Regions from separate parts of the Idiomarina sp. 017G genome, predicted to be linked through region 3. Evidence: predicted binding sites of a transcription regulator. Region 3 holds the regulator's gene; each other region holds the start of a gene.
What was found. The regulator sigma-54, encoded in region 3, starts transcription at its own class of promoters, with help from an activator protein. The targets are predictions, from matches to a motif close to GTTGGCACGNNNNTNGNNT.
Positions count from the first base shown of each region.

Region 1: a site for sigma-54 is predicted at 1,985-2,003, ahead of flgA (flagellar basal body P-ring formation chaperone FlgA). Genes of this name have one in related genera too.
Region 2: a site for sigma-54 is predicted at 2,337-2,355, ahead of DEU30_RS05710 (P-II family nitrogen regulator). Genes of this name have one in related genera too.
Region 4: a site for sigma-54 is predicted at 1,804-1,822, ahead of DEU30_RS13035 (DUF4168 domain-containing protein). Genes of this name have one in related genera too.

Region 1 covers NZ_SNWT01000001.1:28,409-32,554, reverse strand. Annotated here, with positions in the region: gene DEU30_RS00155 (protein-glutamate O-methyltransferase CheR) at 23-859, opposite strand; gene DEU30_RS00150 (chemotaxis protein CheV) at 1,015-1,950, opposite strand; gene flgA (flagellar basal body P-ring formation chaperone FlgA) at 2,113-2,835, shown strand; gene flgM (flagellar biosynthesis anti-sigma factor FlgM) at 2,952-3,275, shown strand; gene flgN (flagellar export chaperone FlgN) at 3,275-3,676, shown strand; gene DEU30_RS00130 (LPP20 family lipoprotein) at 3,734-4,146, shown strand, end outside.
Region 2 covers NZ_SNWT01000002.1:127,748-131,893, reverse strand. Annotated here, with positions in the region: gene DEU30_RS05725 (N-acetyltransferase) at 1-135, shown strand, start outside; gene glpQ (glycerophosphodiester phosphodiesterase) at 110-1,129, opposite strand; gene DEU30_RS05715 (cysteine synthase A) at 1,122-2,174, opposite strand; gene DEU30_RS05710 (P-II family nitrogen regulator) at 2,396-2,734, shown strand; gene DEU30_RS05705 (ammonium transporter) at 2,745-3,926, shown strand; gene cfa (cyclopropane fatty acyl phospholipid synthase) at 4,002-4,146, shown strand, end outside.
Region 3 covers NZ_SNWT01000006.1:95,225-99,370, reverse strand. Annotated here, with positions in the region: gene lptC (LPS export ABC transporter periplasmic protein LptC) at 1-311, shown strand, start outside; gene lptA (lipopolysaccharide transport periplasmic protein LptA) at 280-822, shown strand; gene lptB (LPS export ABC transporter ATP-binding protein) at 824-1,549, shown strand; gene DEU30_RS09220 (RNA polymerase factor sigma-54) at 1,571-3,031, shown strand; gene hpf (ribosome hibernation promoting factor) at 3,059-3,346, shown strand; gene ptsN (PTS IIA-like nitrogen regulatory protein PtsN) at 3,350-3,820, shown strand; gene rapZ (RNase adapter RapZ) at 3,811-4,146, shown strand, end outside.
Region 4 covers NZ_SNWT01000013.1:20,383-24,528, forward strand. Annotated here, with positions in the region: gene DEU30_RS13030 (TonB-dependent receptor) at 1-1,133, opposite strand, end outside; gene DEU30_RS13035 (DUF4168 domain-containing protein) at 1,374-1,757, opposite strand; gene DEU30_RS13040 (HAMP domain-containing sensor histidine kinase) at 1,927-3,414, shown strand; gene DEU30_RS13045 (sigma-54 dependent transcriptional regulator) at 3,411-4,146, shown strand, end outside.

The sequences.
Region 1 (4,146 bases), on a different contig from region 3:
GGCGGATATTTCCTGTAGGAAACTATTTTCTTCGGTAAATGATACCTGGCTGGCAGCGGATCATCTCAAAATCCTCAGTAAGTCCGGAAATAGACTCAGAAGCACCAAGGAAAAGATAACCGCCGGGGTTCAGCGATTGCCGGAATTGGGCAATAATTTTCCGCTTTACTTCAGGGGCAAAGTAAATAAGGACATTGCGGCAAAAAATAACATCAAATTTGCCCAGCAGAGAATAGCTGTCCAGCAAGTTCAAATGACGGAAATGAATAAACTGTTTAAGCTCGTCTTTTACTCTCATGGAGCCGGCTTTCGTTTCGGCGTCCGTAAAAAACTTCTTTCGCCGTTCAGCCGACAAACCACGCGCAAGTGCCAGGCTATCGTACTCGCCAATGGCACACTGCTCGAGTACCTTATTGGAAATATCGGTTGCTGTTACTTTTATGCCAGCTCTTAGCCCACCCGGGTTCTTCGCCTTATACTCTAAGTACGTCATGGCAATAGAATAAGGCTCCTGCCCCGAGGAACAGGCGGCAGACCAAATCTTTAAAGGCCCGGCGTGATTTTTATATTCAGGGAGAATACGGTCATTCAAAATTTCAAACGGGTAAGTGTCACGAAACCATAAGGTTTCGTTGGTTGTCATGGCATCAATAACAGCCGCCCGCAAAGCCCGTTCACTTAGCTTCATTGAACGTTTTACAAGCTCCGCCAGCGAATCGATATTAAACCGGCCCATTAAAGGGCCTAACCGACTCTTCACCAGATACAGTTTACTCTCACCCAACACGATACCGCATTGATGCTCAAGGAACTGACGAAATTCCTGATACTCCGATAAACTTAATTCGCGATTTATCACGTTATATAAACAACTTCCGTTTCAGTTTCATTCGTTTCGTAGCCTGACGTTTAACGTCAGGTTCAATATTCTTACCCGGCACCTAAGTTTGCTACGAGACCGTAGCCTGACGTTCACGTCAGGTCGAATATCGCACCTGATGCAATAGCATCAGGCTACGCAATAACTTCTGTATTAAGCCATTTTTGTACGGCGGTCGCCAGTTCATCGGGATGAAACTTAGCAATAAAGTCATCGGCGCCCACTTTCTTCACCATAGCCTGATTGAATACACCACTCAATGATGTATGCAAAATAACATGGATATCACGTAAATCTGGGTCAGCTTTTAACTCGGCGGTAAGCGTATAACCGTCCATAACCGGCATTTCTACATCGGAGACCAAAACGGGCACATGAGGATGCACTAAGCCCCCCACTTCCTTGGCTTTATCTTTTAAGTAATCTAAAGCTTCTTTACCGTTCTTTTTGACTTCGAGCGTAATACCCAAAGACTGCAATGCACGTTTTATCTGGTTGCGGGCAACCGAAGAGTCATCCGTAATCAAAATGGTTAAATCTTCTTTTGCAACATTGATAGGTGCATTCGCGACTTCTTCGCTGACATCCATATTAGCCGGCATAATATCAGCTAATATGCGTTCCACATCAATAATTTCAATTAATTCATCTTCCACTTTGGTCACCGCGGTAAGATACGCATCTCTTCCGGTACCTTTGGGCGGCGGCATCACATCTTCCCAGTTGATGTTAATGATGCGATCAACCCCTTCAACCAAAAAGCCCTGAATGGTTCGGTTGTACTCAGCAATAATGACGAAACGATTCTGAATATCGGTTAGCGCCCGACCACCGGTCGCCATACTCAAGTCAATAATGGATATAGCCTGACCACGGATATGCGCAACGCCACGAACCAGAGGGTTACGATTAGGCATTGCGGTAAGTTTAGGGCATGGCAATACTTCGCGTACTTTAAATACGTTGATGCCGAAGCGCTGCCTACCGTTTAGATGAAACATTAATAGTTCCAGTCGGTTTTGACCGACCATTTGTGTGCGTTGATTCACTGAATCGAGAATGCTAGCCATTGTTCACTCCTGTTATGTGGCAGGCTACTTCTACTTCGGCACGGTATTTGCTTGTATCTACATTAACCATACTGAAACCATCGAACTGCCGATCTTTTGACGTTATACCGTTTTTTTCGGCACTCGACCAGATAACCTTAACGGATAACATCAGGAATTTTTATGATAGTACGTAAATCGCTGCTGATCAGTTCGATTTTTTTTATAGCTTGTAGCTTTAATTCCGTTAACGCAGAAACCAGAGGCTCGGAAGACAGTCAGCGTTTTAATTACAAAGCGTTACAGGAGCTGGCTCATAATTATGTAGAACAGCGGGTTTCAGCGCCGGATAATGGTCGTGTGGAAGTGGTTGCCAATAACCTCGACCCACGCATGGCTCCCAAAATTTGCTCGCAGCCACCAAAAGTTGGCCTGGCCACTAACGCCAACCTCGACAGCTACACCACCATTGAAATTGAGTGTGTGGCCTCAGCCAACTGGCGAACTTATGTACCCGTACGCATCTACCGCTACAAAAATGTTGTTACCGCGGCCTCACCTATGGCTCCGGGGCAAATGATAAGCGAAAGTGATTTAGTTTTTTCCGAAGTCGACCTTAACCGGGTTCGCTCCAATGTATTTACTGACATGACGGCTTTGGTTGGAGCGCGTATTAAAAAGCGCGTTGCCGCAGGTCAGGCAATAAGTGCCAGCGAGACATGTCTTGTATGTGAGGGGCAAAGCGTTACAATAGTTGCGCAAGATAAAACTTTGCGAATTACTGCAGCCGGAAGAGCCCTGGCTGATGGTCTCAAAGGTGAATCGGTTGTTGTTGAGAACGCGCGTTCGAACAAATCAATACAAGCGGTTGTCACAGGACTAAATGAAGTGACTGTTAATTTATAAAATGCTTAACAAGAACCTGACGTGAACGTCAGGCTACGTGCTAAAATTTTTATTAAAGTATTTTTAAGTGTGGTCGATAAGTAACCGAGACATATTATCTAGCGAGGCTAAAAACCATGTCAATTAACATTAACAATGCCGGGCTGAAAAATGCCAACATTGATAGCAAATCCAGCAGTCGTCAAGTACAGAGCGATGCTCCGGCGAAGCCTGCTGCGGTTTCGCAAAAAGGTGGTGAGGCCGTTTCGTTAACCAGCGAAGCGCAGCAACTGAATGGCTTACAGGAAAAAGCAATGAACAGCAGCGGCATTGACCAGGCCAAAGTTGATAAAATTAAAGCCGACATTGAAAGCGGCTCATACAAAATTAACGTTGAACAGCTGGCCAATAAACTGGCTCAGTTTGAGTCTGACCTGTTCAGTAACGGCAGCAACGAATAATGACCGTGTTGGCGCCTGTTAACGAGATATTACAGGATATGGCAGACTCGCTGGAAAACCTTGCGTTGTTACAACAACGTGAGCTTAATGCCATTGTCGAGCGCCAACACGCTGATGTTAATGCTATTGCCGACGCCAAAGAAAAAACGCTTATCCATATTAGCGAACTCGACCAGCAATTGGCTCAACACCCTGACAACGAACAGTTAAAAGACGACGCGGACTTAGCTGAAGCGGTTGCTGCTATTAAGGCCACCCTCTCTGACGTTCAGCATCAAAGTCAGGTTAATGAACGCGTGGTGCAGTCAACGCTAAACAGTATTGAGCAGTTAAAACAGTCCATTTTACAGTCCGCACGAAAAGATACCCTTACCTACAATAGTAAAGGTAAAATCCGTTAAAGATTTTGCCAGTCCAGCCGTTATAACCATAAGTACTTTGTTCAATCAGAGGTCGTTATGGCTAAGCATTTACTCTCTTTAGCTCTACTTGCATCTGCGCTGTTATTAAGCGGCTGTAGTGCTTACAACAAAATTGTGTACGATCAAAAGCACGTTGAATGGGAAACCCAAACCCCAAGTGAATTTCCAGTGCTGAATGCGGTTGGCTACGCCCCTATTGAAACTCAGCAAGGCGAAAATGCACAGCTAAAAGACTTAAACGCCATGCGCGCCTCTAAGTTAGCCGCTTACCGCGAGCTTGCTGAACAAGTCTATGGCCAACGCATCGCCGGTAGTAGCTCGGTGGAAGACTGGGCCTTAAACCGCGACAGTTTTCAGGCCTCTGTAGACGGAGTGATTCGTGGTGCAGAAGTGGTTAAGACCTATACTGTTGGAGACTACTACGCGACTGAGTTGCGTCTTGATTTCGA
Region 2 (4,146 bases), on a different contig from region 3:
AAAAGCGACAACAAGGCCGCTATTCACTGGTATCAAAGCTGTGGTTTCGAAACCATCGATATTCTGCCGGAATACTACGATGACGGCAGCGACGGTTTCAAAATGCGCTTTACTTTTTATCCGGAAAGTCAGTAAACACGCCCTCTACGCCAGCTTGTTTTAACCACTGGCGTAATTGCGCATGAGACTCCACGCCTTCGGGTAAGTCATCGGCCCGCAAGGTATAAACATGAACATCCAGACCTTTCTCTTCCGCTGACTTTAAAACACTGTCCCATTCAGGCTCACCGTTTTCATTCACTCCGGTCAATACGTGGTTTACCCACAAGCCGACACCTTCAGCGTAGCTTTTTACTGACTCCAGCCCGGCGCCCGTGCGCATGGCGCTGTAATCAATATCGGTCTCTCCCCACTCATTGTCACCCACCAGCTGAATTAACGGAAAGTCCCAGTTAAATTCACGCTTTAAGCGACGTAACACTTCCGGGTCAAAAGACTGCAGATAAACCGGTGTTGGCCGTTTGTCGTGGTATCCGTTGTGAGCCAGGACAGACATCACGGCCGCCGTCGCGTCGTACCCTTGCTGCTGATACCAGCGCGGAGATTTGATCTCGATATAAATGCCTGTCGACATATCCCGAACGCGATTCAGCTCCTGAATCAGTTTGATTTCCTCATCCAGCGTTTGTATAGGAAAGTGAACATCGGGGTGAGAAAATCGCTTAGGGTAAACCAGCTCATAATCTTTATGCCGGGCGACCATAGTTAACTGTTTAAGCTCTTCCAGCGAAAAATCGACCACATAGTATTTACCATCGGGACGATGCTTTTCCGGAAACACTTCGGAGACATTGGTGACATGGTCCAGAATTTCATCATGCAGAACGACCGGAACGCTGTCACGGCTCAGTTGCACGTCTTGCTCTATGAAGTCCGCTCCCAGCCCATGAGCCATAACGGTGCTGGCCTGAGTGTGCTCGGGTAAATAACCGGAAGCACCGCGGTGCGCAATGTCCAGAAACTGCGGAACTTGAAGGTCATGGAACGGCGCATCCGGCGTCTCGTCCTGCGCCTGAACTGCGGTTGCTGATACCAATAAAAACAAACACCCAAAAATACGTTTAGTCATTGTTCCAGTTAACCTCTAGTACCTTATCGCCAAGCTCGCGATAACGCGTCATTAATACGTCAATGGGTTCCGGGTCAGGGTTTAACCCGCGTCCGCGCAAATATTCCGGGTTGTACAGCTTACTCACCGAACGTTCACCCAAGTCACAGGAAAAGGTCACAATGCGGTGTCCCGGACCTTTTCGTAAAGCTGCGGCCAACGCACCAGCCACGTTTAGCGCCGAGCTACTCCCCAGAACAATACCATCTTCGTCTCGGATATAACGTGACAACGTCACTAAATCTTGATCGGGCAAATTAACCGCGTGATCAATACGTGCCTGGCGGAAATTATCCACTAGCCGCATAATACCAATGCCCTCCGTCATAGAGCCGCCATTCGACACATATTCGCCGCTGCGTAAAAACTCATAGATACCGGAACCATCCGGGTCAACCACCCAAACATCCAGTTCCGGGTTCTGCTCTTTTAAGAAGCGAGAGTTACCACCAATGGTGCCACCGGTTCCAGCCACAGACACCAGAGCGTCAATTCTCCCTTCGGTTTGTTCCCATATTTCCGGGCCAGTATGAAGGTAATGCGCACGAGCATTACTGGTGTTTTCAAATTGGTTAGCCCACCAGCAATCATCGCGTTCTTCCGCTAAACGGCGCGCCGTATGGTAGAAGTGGTTTTCGTTCTTAAAAGGAACCGGATCAACCGCCATCAGTTCACCGCCATGCAAGCGGATCATGCGCTCTTTCTCCGGTGTCTGGTCATTGGGCATGACCGCTAACATACGCAAGCCGTAAGACTTTGCCACAACAGCCAGGCCAATACCGGTATTACCGGCGGTACCTTCAACCACCGTCATACCCGGCTTTAACTCGCCGCGTTCCATAGCGTCATCAATCAGTTGCTTAGCCGCGCGATCCTTAATGGAGCCGCCCGGATTCTGGAACTCGCATTTAATAAAGATATCGCATCCGGTTAAATCAGACAGCGACGGTATACGAAGTAAATCCGTCTGCCCGATAAGATCGCTCTGCCGCGCGCCAACTCTCATGCCACTGCACCCTTAATCATTCGCTACTGTAGGTAAATAGTATCTCCCCTGTACCCTTTTGGTTCAATAGCACTTTTGGTGCAATGCACAGAAGGGGCGCACGTTTTTTGTGCAGAAAAATTACGTAAATATTATTTATTCATAAATATCAGCTAGTTAAATTCTGGCACGCTTCGTGAAGTTAAAGGGTTGCTTAACAATATTTTAATAAGGAAAGCACCATGAAAATGCTCGTTGCGTTAATCAAACCCTTCAAGCTGGAGGATGTGAAGCAAGCGCTGTTTGAAATTGGCTGTAAAGGCCTGACAGTAACCGAAGTCCGGGGAGTAGGACGTCAAAAGGGGCATACCGAACTGTACCGGGGCGCCGAATATCAAGTCGACTTCCTGCCCAAAATGAAAATTGAACTGGCGGTTCCCGACGAAACCGTCGAACGAGCTCTGGAAGTAGTCATTGCCGCGGCTCATACCGGCAATATCGGCGACGGAAAAATATTCGTTATGCCGCTGGAGCAATGCGTTCGCATACGCACTGGCGAAACCGACCAAGACGCCCTTTAAGGAGCCCATCATGGAAGCACAAAACTTACAACAACTCACTTTCGCGGTAGACACCTTTTACTTACTCATATCCGGGGCGCTGGTTATGTGGATGGCGGCTGGTTTTTCCATGCTGGAGGCGGGTCTGGTCAGAAGCAAAAACACCACCGAAATTCTGACCAAAAACATCGTGCTCTACGCCATCGCCTGTATTGTTTACCTGGTTATCGGCTACAAAGTCATGTACCCCGATCCTTCAACCTCAGCTTACGCGGCTGACGCTAATTTCTTTTTTCAGATGGTGTTCGTTGCTACTGCTATGTCGATAGTCTCAGGTGCCGTTGCCGAGCGTATGAAGCTAATGAGCTTTCTGCTGTTCTGTGTCGTGCTTAGTGCGGTCATTTATCCGGTACAGGGCTTATGGACCTGGGGCGGTGGAATGCTGACGGAATGGGGCTTTGTCGATTTTGCCGGCTCCAGCATTGTGCATTTAACCGGTGCATCAGCGGCACTTGCTGCGGTTCTTTTACTTGGCCCGCGCTCCGGTAAATACCTGAGTGATGGCAGTATCAACGCTTTACCCGGCTCTAATATGCCACTGGCCGCGCTGGGTACCTTCATTCTCTGGTTTGGCTGGTTTGGTTTTAACGGCGGTTCACAGTTAGCGCTAAGCACCGTTGACGATGCCAATGCCATAGCCCGCGCCATGGTAAACACTAATACCTCGGCCGCAGCTGGCACTATCGCCACGCTGCTATTTACTAAGCTGTTGTGGAAAAAAGCCGATTTAACCATGATTTTAAACGGTGCCTTAGCCGGTCTGGTTGCCATTACCGCACAACCTGTTACCCCAGAACCCTGGCTTGCCGGCGTTATCGGCTTTATTGCGGGGCTTATTGTCGTGCTCTCCATTATTGGGCTGGATAAGCTCCACATTGACGATCCGGTCGGTGCTATTTCGGTACACGGTGTGGTCGGTATTTTCGGTACCCTTGTGGTGCCGCTCAGCGATGACGGTGCCAGCTTTGTTATTCAGTTAGCCGGTGTCGGTACCATTTTCTGCTGGGTGTTTTTCAGTAGTCTTATTGTCTGGGCTATACTGAAGCTAATATTGGGCATTCGTGTAACTAAAGAGCAGGAATATATCGGCTTAGATCAAGTCGATTGCGGCGTTGAAGCTTACCCTGAGTTTACGTCGAAAAAAGACGGGTAAAAGGCTTTTTATTGCCAGTTTCGCCCATTCTTGATAACGTTTTTAACCATCATTTTCCGGAATGGGCGAACAAATATGTCGACATCACGAGAGTATGTTGAAGAGCTTTTAGCAAAAGCAGATATCCGCATTAACGGTGACAGAGCCTGGGATATGCAGGTTCACGATGAAACCGTATTTGATCAGGCACTGTCGCGCGGTAATCTTGGCTTGGGTGAAT
Region 3 (4,146 bases):
CGGTCTTTTCTGAACAAGGCGAAGAGCTTTGGGAAGTCAGTGCCGCGCAAGGCACTTTCTACGACGATCAAACCCTGATTTTAGAGCATGATGTTGAAATACTTGCTTTAGAGCCGGATACTCACATCGAGCAAGTGTTAACCGAGTACCTGATTGTTGATTTAAAAAATGAGTCAATGAGCACAGAACATCCTGTAAGCATTCACGGACCACGACTATTAATTCGGGGTAACGGTATGACTGCGGATCTGAAAGCTGAACGAATGGAGCTAAAAAGACATGTTAAAACGATTTTCCAGCCTGCTGAGTAAACTGATCCTGGTTGCCTTAATACCCTCAGCGGTTATGGCTCAGGGCAAGTCTGACTTTAGTAAACCCATGGAAGTTGAGTCGAGTAAGGAAGAGCTTGATATTAAAAATAACCGCCTGGTTTTAACGGACAACGTTATTATTCGTCAGGGCACCTTATTAATCCGCGCCGATCGACTAGAAGCATCCGCCAGCGAAAGCGCCGAGCAAGCAGATATTTTTATTGCAGAAGGCACTCCTGCTACTTACAGCCAGACGCTGGACGACGGCAATGAAATTAACGCTGAAGCAAAAAAAATCACCTATTTTCAGTCGGAACAGCGACTGGAGCTTAGTGGCGACGCTCGCATCTCTCAAGGTAGCAGTAGCTCAAGCGGCAGTTTGATTACTTATGATTTGAATAAACAAACGGTAACGGCAAGCAGTTCAGGTGAAGAAGACAGCCGTGTTATCACTATTTTTACACCTAAACCAAAAACCGATACCGACGAAAAAAATAACGAGAACCCTTAATATGGCAACTTTACGAGTCAAACATTTAGCCAAAAGCTACAAAAGCCGACAAGTCGTTAAAGACGTTAGCTTGGAAGTAAGTCAGGGGCAGGTTATTGGTTTACTGGGCCCCAACGGTGCAGGTAAAACCACAACCTTCTATATGATAGTCGGTTTGGTTAATAGCGATAAAGGTCAAATTCTGCTGGATGACAATGACCTTACCTTACTGCCAATGCATGAACGGGCACGCCGGGGTATTGGGTATTTGCCACAAGAGGCGTCCATTTTTCGCAAATTGACCGTGCGCGATAATCTGATGGCTATTCTGGAAACTCGTAAAGAACTGTCAACCAACGAGCGTGAAGAACAGCTTGATGCTTTGCTCGAAGAGTTTCATATAGGCCACATAGCAAACAGTCAGGGCATGAGTCTGTCCGGCGGTGAACGTCGTCGGGTTGAAATTGCCCGAGCCTTAGCCGCAGAACCTACGTTTATTTTGCTGGACGAGCCTTTTGCCGGAGTTGACCCTATTTCGGTTATTGATATTAAAAAGATTGTTGAACATTTAAAGCAACGTGGTATTGGTGTACTTATTACTGATCACAACGTTCGCGAGACATTGTCTGTTTGTGAACACGCTTATATTGTCAGTCATGGTGAGCTTATTGCCAGTGGGGATGCAGAAAGTATATTATCGAATCAACAGGTTAGAGACGTTTACCTCGGTGAGCAGTTCACCCTATAACGTGATACCGGGACAGTCATTATGAAGCAAAGTCTGCAGCTAAAAATTGGTCAGCACCTGACCATGACGCCACAACTCCAACAGGCTATCCGCCTGCTGCAGCTTTCCTCGCTCGATCTTCAGTCAGAAATTCAGGATGCATTAGACAGCAACCCGCTGCTGGAGGTTGAAGGTGAAACGAGTAACGACGCGGACCAACCCGAAACTCGCAATATTGAAGAAAGAGACGACAGCCAACGGGAAACATCCGACGTTATAAAAACCCAGGAAATGCCTGACGAACTGCCGGTCGACAGCAGTTGGGACGACACCTACTCCAGTCATACCCCGGCCAACGGTGCAGCCTCTTCAGGTAAATCCTTTGACGGCGATTTTGAAGTCTATCAAGGCTCTACCAGCGAGTCTTTGCAGGATCACCTGCTTTGGCAAATGCAACTTTCTCATTTTTCGGAAGAAGACACCGCCATAGCTGAAGCCATTATTGAAGCCATAGACGACAATGGCTATCTAATGGTTGATGTTAATGAAATTATCGAAGCTGTGCGCCTACCCGAAGTTGAGGCAGAAGAAGTCTGCATGGTGCTTAAGCGTATTCAGCATTTCGACCCAATAGGTGTCGGCGCACGCAGCGTCAGTGAATGCCTTGCCATTCAATTACGTCAACTAAGCGACGACACTGAATACAAGCAGGTTGCTCTATGCTTAGTGACTGAACATATGGACTTACTTGGCAGTCGCGATTTTCGCACCATTCAGCGTAAACTGAAGCTATCGGAAGACGATTTACGTCAGACTATGCGATTAATTCAACAGTTGCACCCGCACCCGGGGGAGCAAGTTGCGCAGCAACCCGTTGAATATGTTATTCCCGATGTGGCCGTTACTAAAAAAAATGGTCGTTGGATGGTCGAATTAAACCCGGATAGCGTACCTAAACTAAAAGTGAACGAAGAATACGCGGCCTTGAGTAAAGCAACAAAGTCAGTAGCCGACAGCCAGTACATAAAAAACCATACGCAAGAAGCGCGCTGGTTCATAAAAAGCCTGGAGAGCAGAAACGATACGCTGCTGAAAGTGGCCAATTGCATAGTACAACGCCAACAGGGCTTTTTTGAGCATGGTGAAGAAGCTATGAAGCCAATGGTTCTGAACGATGTTGCAGAAGCCGTGGATATGCATGAAAGTACGATTTCACGCGTAACGACACAAAAATACTTACACTGCCCAAGTGGCGTATTTGAGTTGAAATATTTTTTCTCAAGTCATGTCAGTACAGAGGGCGGTGGCGAGTGTTCAAGCACGGCAATACGTGCTTTAATTAAGAAGATGGTCGCTGCTGAAAATCGCAGTAAACCGTTAAGTGACAGTAAGATTGCTGAACTGATAGCCGAACAAGGTATCCAAGTAGCAAGAAGGACAATTGCGAAGTATCGGGAATCGTTAAACATTCCATCATCGAGCCAACGCAAAAGTCTTTTGTAACTTTGTTAACTGCAGAAGGAAGACGTTATGCAAATTAATTTGACCGGTCATCACATCGATATTACCGAAGCTCTGCGTGACTACGTGGACACAAAATTTGCCAAGCTGGAAAGACATTTTGACCATATAACTAATGTTCACGTCATCCTAAATGTTGAAAAAACGATTCAAAAAGCGGAAGCTACGCTGCACGTGAATGGCGGTGAGCTTTTCGCCGACGCAAAACACGAAGATATGTACGCGGCCATCGACGGTTTAATTAATAAACTGGACCGTCAGGTGATTAAACACAAAGAGAAAATGAAACAACATTAATCCATGCAACTGAGTGAATTGTTAAGCCCCGACTGCACCAAGTGTGCAGTCGAGGGCGCAAGTAAAAAGCGACTACTTGAAACCATTAGTCAAATCGTAGCCCCTAAGCTGTCTGGCATTACCCGTCATGACATTTTTGAGAGCCTGTTAAACCGTGAGCGTTTAGGCAGTACGGGAATTGGCTTAGGTATCGCAATTCCTCATGGCCGCTTACCTAATGCGAATCATCCGGTAGCGGTATTACTGACCTTAGACGAACCTATCGAATTCGATTCTATTGACAACCAGCCTGTCGATATTATCTTCGCGCTTCTGGTGCCGGAGTCAGAGCACGAGAACCATCTACAAACATTGGCCACAGTGGCCAGAAGAATGAACGACAAAGACTGTACTCGCGCACTGCGCCACGCAGATTCTGATAAAGCGTTATATCAATTATTTGTGGGCGAAGGTGAGCAGTCGCCATGCAACTGATCATTGTTAGTGGTCGCTCCGGCTCAGGTAAGACAATTGCTCTGCGCGTACTGGAGGACTTAGGCTTTTATTGCGTTGATAATTTACCCATAAGCCTGCTACCAACTCTGGTGCATGCAGTCATAGAGCAGTATCAAAAAATAGCCATTAGCATTGATGTTCGCAACTTACCGGAGCACTCCGAAGAGCTACTGGACTCTCTGAGCTTTTTGCCAAAAGGCGTTGAACCGGAAATTCTGTTTATTGACTCTGACGACAACACCTTACTAAAGCGTTTTGGCGAGACTCGTCGCCTGCATCCGTTATCGCAAAAAGAACTGCCTCTG
Region 4 (4,146 bases), on a different contig from region 3:
CGGGCTCCGGCATCTATAGGACGAAAATAGTTGATATCAACTTGTTCACCAAAAGGATTATTTGGGTGGTCGGCAGGTACGTAAAGATCCGCATCACTATCAAGAGGAGTTGGTGCGCCACCAGCCTTTGAGCGGTTATGTTGGGCTGCTATTTCAATGTAGCCCTCAACGTCGCGTGAAAACTCTTTACTGGACTGAACAATTGCACCTACACGCTCTGCCTCCGGAAATATTTGTGCGTATGGACCGTAATCAAATACGCAAAAATCGCCGATTCTATTATCATCTTCATCAAATATATCTTTTGTTGCTTCAGGAGCACATGCAGGGTCCGCCGTTGACACCCCGTCTACAATGAAAGTGCCGGGGAACCCACGAGAAGAACGCTTGTCGGCTCCACCCCAGGGGGTTTGGTCTGCTGTCCCATTTCTGCCAAACTCTGAGCCCATAATTGAGGTGTTTTTCCAGTAGTCCAGAATTATTGTGGTGTTACTGTCATCGTCGCCAGTACCCCATACCAGGCTCATACTGGTTTCTTCATAGTTAACATCACCAGTGGTTCCACCGTGACTGGCGGTTAACTCAGTACCTACGAAATCGTCACGTAGAATGATGTTAACGACACCAGCAACGGCATCAGAACCGTATATAGCGGACGCACCGTCTTTAAGAATATCAATACGTTCAATGGCGGCTACCGGAATAGAGTTAATATCGACAAATGAGTTAGCAATTCCTTCAGCAAATGAAGAGACACCAACCCGACGTCCGTTTAGCAGAACCAGTGTAGAGTCCGCACCAAAGCCACGCAAACTGATAGCCGCAGCACCATTAGCGGTGGTGTCCTGACTGTTTCCCTGAGTTGAGAAGGTTCCGACACCTGCCGATGGTAAGCGCTCTAATAACTGTTGTAGGTTGTTAAAACCTGAGGCTTCAATGCTTTCTCTGTCAATTACCTCTACCGGAGAAGCGCCTTCCATATCGGTTCGTGAAATTCTTGAGCCAGTAACCTGAATGCGCTCAAGAGCGTCATCGTCTGCCTGACTGTTTCCTTGTTGTGCAAAGCTGGGGGCTGCGGTGAAAGTTGCGCCTATAGCTAATGCACAAAGAGAATGTTTAAACGTTATTTTCATTATTGTTTTCCCCTTTGCATTTGCGTTATATCGATTGAAAAAGTAACTTATATGTTAATTTTTATTACATTAATTTGACGATCATGCAAGGGTTGGTTATTCATTTTTAATGAATAATTATTCGTTTTGAGGCTAGATTAGACTAAAGTTTTAGTGAGGACGATGATTGTAAAAGTTTGTAAATAAAAAACCGCAGTCCGAAGACTGCGGTTTTTTTATGTCTTATGGAATCTCGGTTGATTAAGAGTTTTCGTCACCAGTCAGCTCTTCTAAGCGGCCACGAAGTTCTTCGTCGTTTTGCGCTTGCTGAATAATCATGTTGTACTCTTGCGGAGTTAGGCCAGCGTCTTCAACTGCTGCAATCATTTCTTCCTGTGCAGACTGTTGAATCTCACGAGCTTCTTCCTGGTTTTCAGCTTCCTGGAACTGGTCACGGTATTTTTCAGTAACACCCTGAACATCTTCCATAGCGGTTACAAACTTAACCAGCATGCCTTCAGAAATTTCCTGAGTTTGCTGCTGTTGTTGCTGAGCCATTGGATCTTGAGCTTGTTGCTCTTGAGCCATTGCGGCAGTGCTACCCAGTGCGAATACAGTTGCTAATGCGATAATTGTCTTTTGCATGATAATCTCCTAAATGAATTTATCAGTTTTAATTACGCTCTAACTAAAGCGAAGACTGTGCCAACTTTTCAATCAATTGATTTTTAAGAGATTTTTTTATTTGAAGAGTTTGCACACAGAAAAACCGCCCAAAAATGTGTATCCTTAGTACACAGTCAAAGGAGGCAGTGTGACAAAAAGATACAGTTGGCCACTATCCAGCTTGCAGCGGCGACTTCTTATTTATGTTGTTGTGCCTATGCTAATGATTTCCGGTGTGGCAATCAGTGTCGGCTTACAGGTTGCATCGGATGAAGCTAATGAACGTTTAAAGAGCGATCTGGAGCTGCTGGGTAGAGCTATTAGCTTACCCATTAGTGATGCGTTGCTGAATAATGATTTGTCCACAGTGCAGGCTAACCTGGACTCGGTGTTCAATATTGGCCGGGTTCACGGCGCGTCGGTGTATAACGTGTATGGTCAACAGGTAGCCGAAGCCGGCATTACTGAAACCGATTTAAGTAATAGTCAGTTGGCGCTGCAAACCGTACAGACGGGGGTCAGGCAAGATGACTACCGGCGGGTTGAGGGGCGCGATGTCTTCTCCCAGTTCCTGCCTATTGTTGACCGTGGTGGTCGCATTATTGGCTTATTACAGATAAACCGTCGTGCCAGTGACTTTGATGAGTCCTTTGAAACGCTGAGTCAATACGCCTGGCTCAGTTGGGCGGCGTTCGGCTTAATTACTATTGCGGTGTTGGTTTTTGGTCATTATCGCGGTGTTGGTCGGCATGTGGTGGCACTTAAGGACGCGATGTTGCGGGTGGCTGAAGGGAACCGCAGTACACGAGTTACACCGGCTGGCCCGTCAGAACTGCAGGAGGTTGCGCAGGGTTTCAACCGTATGCTCGATAGTATCACTGAGGCTGAGCAGGAGCTGGAGCAACGTCGGGAGCACGAGGCCTCACTACAACAGGCATTACGAGAGCAGGAAAAAATGGCGGCTATTGGTAGCGTCGCCAGTGGTGTTGCGCATGAGTTAGGTGCTCCGCTGACCGTTATTGACGGACGCGCCAGCCGATTACTACGCAACCATAAAGACGAAGACAGTCAGCGCCAACTAAAAGCCGTAAGAGGCCAGGTGCAGCGGTTAACCGGGTTGGTAAACCAGCTGCTCGCTTTCTCTCGCACGCCGGTACAGCAGCGCGAAGCCATTTCTCTACGTGACCTGATAGCAACAGCCATGACCAGCATAGAGTTTGAGCAGGATAAAGGGTCGGCCAAAGTAGTCATTAAGGAGCTTGTCGACGTTATTCTGAAAGTGGATATCAAGCGACTGGAACTGGCGTTGGTGAATGTTCTTCGCAATGGTTTGCAGGCCGCTGAATCGGAAGTTGCGGTGGCAGCTGAGTTTGCTGATGAGGGCGTCATTATCACCATTGATGACGACGGCGAAGGCTTGCCCGAGTCGATGAAAGATAAAGCCTTGCAGCCTTTTGAAACCAATAAACCTCAGGGCAAAGGTACCGGACTTGGTTTAACCATAGTTAAACACGTATTGAATGATCATAATGGGGAATTGTCTTTAACAAATAACCCCAACGGTGGCTGTCGGGTCACCTTGAGTTTACCTGCGCAATGCCTTCGGCAAGCAGTTATCAAAGGAGGTAGTGAATGACCGCAGCAAAAGCCATGATAGGCGTAATTGAGGATGATCCGGCTCTGCAGGAACTGCTGGTTGAAGAGCTGGAGGCCGAAGGCTATAAAGTTACGGCCTGGGGAAGTGTTGAGGCCTTCAAAAAGTCGGTAACACCATTGGATTTGGTTATCAGCGATATCCGCTTACCTGGACTGTCGGGTCTGTCTTTACTGGAAAGTTTAAAAAATGAAGATAACTCACCTGCACTTTTATTGATTACCGCTTTTGGTACGGTTGATCAGGCGGTTGATGCCCTCAAACAAGGAGCCGATGACTTTCTAACTAAGCCGCTGGATGTTGAGCATTTATTGCTTAGCGTAAAACGGATCTTAGAGCATAGGTCACTGCAGCGGGAGCTTAAACGGTATCGTCAGCAACAAAAAGGCCCCGGGGGCTTAGTCGGACAAAGCCCGTCAATGCGCAAATTGTATGACCAGATAGAGCGCATTGCTCCGGCAGACGGCAGCGTGTTAATTACCGGTGAAAGCGGTACGGGTAAAGAGTTGGTGGCTAAGGCACTGCATCAGTTAAGTGACAGTGCTGAGCAAAGCTTTCAGGCAGTGAACTGTGCAGGTATTCCCGCCGATTTAATGGAAAGTGAATTCTTTGGTCACGCAGCCGGTGCGTTTACCGGTGCTCAGAAAAAACGTCAGGGTCTGCTTAAGCAGGCCGACGGTGGTACTTTGTTACTGGACGAAATTGGTGAAATGC